2 regions of the Variovorax sp. AB1(2024) genome follow, and region 2 is predicted to be linked to the other one. Evidence: riboswitches for the same ligand, from Rfam matches in the RefSeq annotation. Region 2 holds a riboswitch; the other holds the start of a gene.
What was found. Region 2 has a riboswitch for glycine ahead of gcvT (glycine cleavage system aminomethyltransferase GcvT). Riboswitches for the same ligand answer to the same signal wherever they lie in the genome.
Positions count from the first base shown of each region.

Region 1 (2,457 bases), 2.8 Mb from region 2:
GGCCCGCATTTCGGCGCGCCGGGCGCCGAGTTGCAGATCGTGCGGCACGCGCTGGGCGACGTGCCGCTGGTCGGGTTCTTTGCCGCCGGGGAGATCGCGCGGCACCACCTGTATGGCTATACCGGGGTGCTGACGGTGTTCACGTCCAACGACTGAACACCTTTCAGCCGCGGATCACGCCGGCTGCAGCATGCGCGGCTGCGGCGCCGGCATTCCCATGAACGCGAAATCCACCTCCGGCGCCAGCCCGCTCACGATGCGCGCGATCGACTTGCCGGAGCCGCAGGCATGCGTCCAGCCGAGCGTGCCGTGGCCGGTGTTGAGGAACAGGTTGGCGAGCTTCGTCTTGCCGATCAGCGGCACGTTGCTTGGCGTGGCGGGGCGCAGGCCGGTCCAGAACTGGGCCTGCGTGGTGTCGCCGGCGCCGGGGAACAGCTCTTCGACACGGCGCACGATGGCTTCGCAGCGCACGCGGTTCAGGTCGCGGTCGTAACCGTTGAGTTCGGCCGTGCCCGCGATGCGCAGGCGGTCGCCGGACTCCGAGGTGTAGCGCGAGAACACGAGCTTGAATTCGTCGTCGGTCAGCGAGACCTGATGCGCTTTGGAGGCGTCCTTGACGGGCAGCGTGACCGAATAGCCCTTGGCCGGATAGATCGGCAGGCGGATGCCCAGCGGCGCGGCGAGCAACGGGCTCAGCGAGCCCATCGCCATCACGAAGGCGTCGCCGCGAATGCGCTGGAAGCGGCCTTCGGCATCGGTGACCTCCACGTGGTCGATGCTGCCGCCGGCCTCGCGCAGGGCGGTGACGGTGTGGCTCATGAGGAATTTCACGCCGGCTTCGGCCGCGAGCCGGGACAGTTCGCGCGCGAAGCGGTTGGCATCGCCGGATTCGTCCTCGGCCGTGTAGGTGGCGCCGGCCAGCTTGGGGCGGATGTGCGCGAGGGCGGGCTCAATCCTCACGGCCTCATCGGCGGAGATGACCTGGCGTTCGCAGCCCAGCGCGCGCATCTGCTCGGCGGGCGCGAGGGCGCCGTCGAATTCCTTCTGCGTCGTATAGAAGTGCAGGATGCCCTGGGTGCGCTGGTCGTAGGCGATGCCGGTGTCGCGGCGCAACTGTTGCAACATCGAGCGGCTGTATGTGCCAAGACGCACGATCTGCTCGATGTTGTGGCGGGTGCGCGCCGGCGTGCATTCGCGCAGGAACTGCAGGCCCCACAGCCACTGGCGCATGTCGGCGCGGATGCGGAACAGCAGCGGGGCGTCTTCCTTGCCCAGCCACTGCAGCACCTTGAGCGGCGCGCTGGGGTTGGCCCAGGGTTCGGCATGGCTGACGGAAATCTGCCCGCCATTGGCGAAGCTGGTTTCGGCGGCCGGGGTGGCCTGCCGGTCGATCACGGTCACTTCGTGGCCGAGTTGCTGGAGGTAGTAAGCCGAGGTCACGCCGAGCAGGCCGGCGCCAAGAACGATCACGCGCATTTCAAGTACCTTTGAGGTGCTGCGCTTGAACGGCGGGCGAGGATGAATACTATTGAATTAATAGCAAGCAACCGGACGACCGCTGTCCAAGTTGCCGCTCCCCCTGTCCTCGGTACCTGAGAGATTCATTCGTTGCGCCATTGCAACGAATTTGCTCCTTCGGTGCGCCACGTGAAGTGGCGTCTCTCCAGACGGCGTTTCAGTTGATGCAGTACTGACCCCTTGCCGAAATCCAAGACTTCGTCGGGCCGACCTGAGCGTTTATGGGAGTTTGCGCCTTCGGTAGGGCCACCGGGGTGGCCCGCTCTCCTGCGGTATCGCGAACGATTGTAAACACGCCGAGGGCAGAACGGTAACGTCTTGTGTTTCCGCCAATTGGCCCAATGGGATAATCGAACGTTAAGGTTCATTGCGACACGGCGATGACTTTCAACTTCAGGGGACCCCATGATCTTGGTTACCGGCGGCGCTGGCTTCATTGGCGCCAATTTCGTACTCGACTGGATCGCGAGCAGCGACGAGCCTGTCGTGAACCTCGACAAGCTGACCTACGCCGGCAACCTCGAGACGCTCGCATCGCTCAAGAACAACCCACGGCACATCTTCGTGCAGGGCGACATCGGCGACAGCGCCCTGGTCGACCGCCTGCTGGCCGAGCACAAGCCGCGCGCCGTGGTCAACTTTGCCGCCGAGTCGCATGTGGACCGCTCGATCCACGGTCCCGAAGACTTCGTGCAGACCAACGTGCTCGGCAGCTTCCGCCTGCTCGAATCGGTGCGCGGCTACTGGAGCGCGCTGCCGGCCGAGCAGAAATCGGCCTTCCGCTTCCTGCATGTGTCGACGGACGAGGTCTACGGCTCGCTTTCGAAGACAGACCCGGCCTTCACCGAAGAGAACAAGTACGAGCCCAACAGCCCGTACTCGGCCAGCAAGGCCGCCAGCGATCACCTCGTGCGCGCGTGGCACCACACCTACGGCCTG
Region 1 covers NZ_JBBHKP020000001.1:1,680,669-1,683,125, forward strand. The annotation lists gene WIX39_RS07890 (FIST signal transduction protein) at 1-156, shown strand, start outside; gene WIX39_RS07895 (D-amino acid dehydrogenase) at 175-1,476, opposite strand; glycine riboswitch at 1,570-1,677, opposite strand; glycine riboswitch at 1,695-1,798, opposite strand; gene rfbB (dTDP-glucose 4,6-dehydratase) at 1,924-2,457, shown strand, end outside.
Region 1: another riboswitch for glycine. It lies ahead of WIX39_RS07895 (D-amino acid dehydrogenase); the one in region 2 lies ahead of gcvT (glycine cleavage system aminomethyltransferase GcvT).

Region 2 (2,457 bases):
AAGGCATGGTCGAGACTTCCATCGGCACCGGCTTGCCGCGCACGATGGCCTGCACGCGGGTGCCGGGCTCGGCGAAGGCGGTGGCCACGTAGCCCATGGCGATGCAGCGGTCGGCCGTGGGGCCGAGCAGCCCGCTGGTGACGATGCCGATGTCCTGGCCTTCGAATGACTGCAGCACCGTGCCGTCGCGCACCGGAATGCGCTCCAGCGCCACGAGGCCGACGCGCTTGCGCTTCAGCGTGTCGTGGTCGGTGTGGCCGGCGGTGCCCGCCGTGGCGGCGGCGAGCTGCGCGAGGATCTTCGCGGCGCCGGGGAAGCCGCCTTCGCGCGCGCCGCCCGCGCGGCGCACCTTCTGCATCGCCCAGTTGAGCGAAGCCTCGACCGGCGTGGTGGTGGTGTCGATGTCGTTGCCGTACAGGCACAGGCCGGCTTCGAGCCGCAGCGAATTGCGCGCGCCCAGGCCGATGGGCTTGACCTCGGGCTGGGCCAGCAGCAGGCGGGCCAGCGGCTCGGCGTCCTTCGCGGCCACCGAGATCTCGAAGCCGTCTTCGCCGGTGTAGCCGCTGCGGGTGACGAAGGCGGGAATGCCGCCGATCTGAACCGCGCCGCCCGTCATGAACACGAAGCGCTCGATGCCGGGCGACAGCCGCGCCAGCGTGGCGGCGGCCTTGGGGCCCTGCAGCGCGAGCAGGGCGTGGTCGGGCAAGGGCTGCACTTCGCAGCGGGAGCCGATCTTCTGCTGGATGTGGGCGATGTCGGCCACCTTGCAGGCGCCGTTGACTATCACGAAGAGCGAGCCGTGGCCTTCGTTGAAGAACATCAGGTCGTCGAGGATGCCGCCTTCGTCGTTCAGCAGCAGGCCGTAGCGCTGCTTGCCGGCGGGCAGGTCGATCACGTCGACGGGCATCAGGGTTTCGAAGGCGGCCGCGGCGTCGGGGCCGACGAGGCGAAGCTGGCCCATGTGGGAGATGTCGAACAGGCCGGCCGCATCGCGCGTGTGCTTGTGTTCGGCCATGAGGCCGGCGGGGTACTGCACCGGCATGGAATAGCCGGCGAAGGGCACCATGCGGGCGCCGAGCTCCACGTGAAGGTCGTGCAGCGGCGTCTTGAGAAGTTCGGTAGCGGGTGCGGAGGAAGCGGCCACGGGGCACTCCAAAGGGGCAGACAAAATCCATGACGCAAGCCATGGGCCACCCCTGCTGTCCGCTTTACCTGAGAGATTCGCCCCACGATCGGGGTTTGCTCCTTCGGTGGGCCGCTGCGCCGTTTGCGGTACGGCGGCCTCTCTCCAGCAAGGAAACGCCGGTGTTCGCCGGCGCCTTGTCAGTCCTTTTGCCTGAGCGTTCGGGAAACCCCTGCGCCTTCGGCGGCCCCGGCTGGCGGGGCTCTCTCCTGACCCCGCCGAGTGTAGTTGATACGGAAGGGAGAGCTGTGTTCAGGGCGTGTGCGCAGGCCACCGGGTGCTCCCCTCCGCGAATGTCCCCCGCCCTTCGGGCTCCTCCTTTATTTCGCTGCGGGGAGCACCCGGCGCCCCGCGCACAAGGCACGCTGCTGGTGCGACCGATCGAGGAAGGCTCTGCGGTTCCGGTCAGCGCGCGACCTCAGCCGGGGGCTTGACGCGCCAAGGCGCCAGGACTTCGACCACCATCGCCTCGAAGAGAAGGATGTCAGCCTGCCAGGCGAGCACCTGGACAATTGCTTTTCTTTCCGTCAATGTCGTCACGCTGGCCTGCAGCCGGGTTTCCATGATCACGGCCGGGGTCTTGAAGTCCATGTTCATGTTGACGGTGAGCACCTGCAGCCGGTCGGGTATGACCGAATACGTAGCGAGTCCGGCCCACTGGTCGACCAGGCCTGTGAGGTAGCCGCCAAAGATGTTGCCGGTGGGCATTGCGGCATGCAAAGGCGGCGTGTAGACACCGTAAAGCCGCCCGTACTCCCAGCGCGCAACGCACGGCGTGGCAAAGGGAAGGCCAATCGTCGCGATCGGAGTCGGGGCGATGTCGGTGCCATCTACCACTTCATTCAATACCTTGCGGTATCTCGTCTTTGTCTCCAGGCCGGGGAAGTCCGCCGGGCGATCGCGCTCGCGCACCAACAGTTCAACATCAAACATCAGGTCGCTCCGTCGGTTGTCGTGGGGTGTCATTCGTGTGTAGCCTTCATGAACGTCTCTTCTTCGCGAGCGGTCAGCATCCAGATGGCGATGCATTGAGCTGCCGCGCCAGCCAGGGGAATGAAAAGCAGGTTGCCGCTTGCCGAGAAGAGTCCTCCCAGTGCAGCTCCTGCAGCCATGCCAAAGTAGGTGGCCATGGTGTTGAGTGCGATCACCTGTACGGCGTGTGGCGGGCTCAGAGCCACAAGACGAGAAGCCTGCGGGGGCGTGCATGCCCAGCCGGATGCCGCAAAGATGGCGACGGCAACCGGGAAGAGCCACACCCCCAAGGGAGGGCCGCT
Region 2 covers NZ_JBBHKP020000001.1:4,507,829-4,510,285, reverse strand. The annotation lists gene gcvT (glycine cleavage system aminomethyltransferase GcvT) at 1-1,144, opposite strand, end outside; glycine riboswitch at 1,190-1,302, opposite strand; glycine riboswitch at 1,315-1,405, opposite strand; gene WIX39_RS21095 (PaaI family thioesterase) at 1,589-2,149, opposite strand; gene WIX39_RS21090 (MFS transporter) at 2,146-2,457, opposite strand, start outside.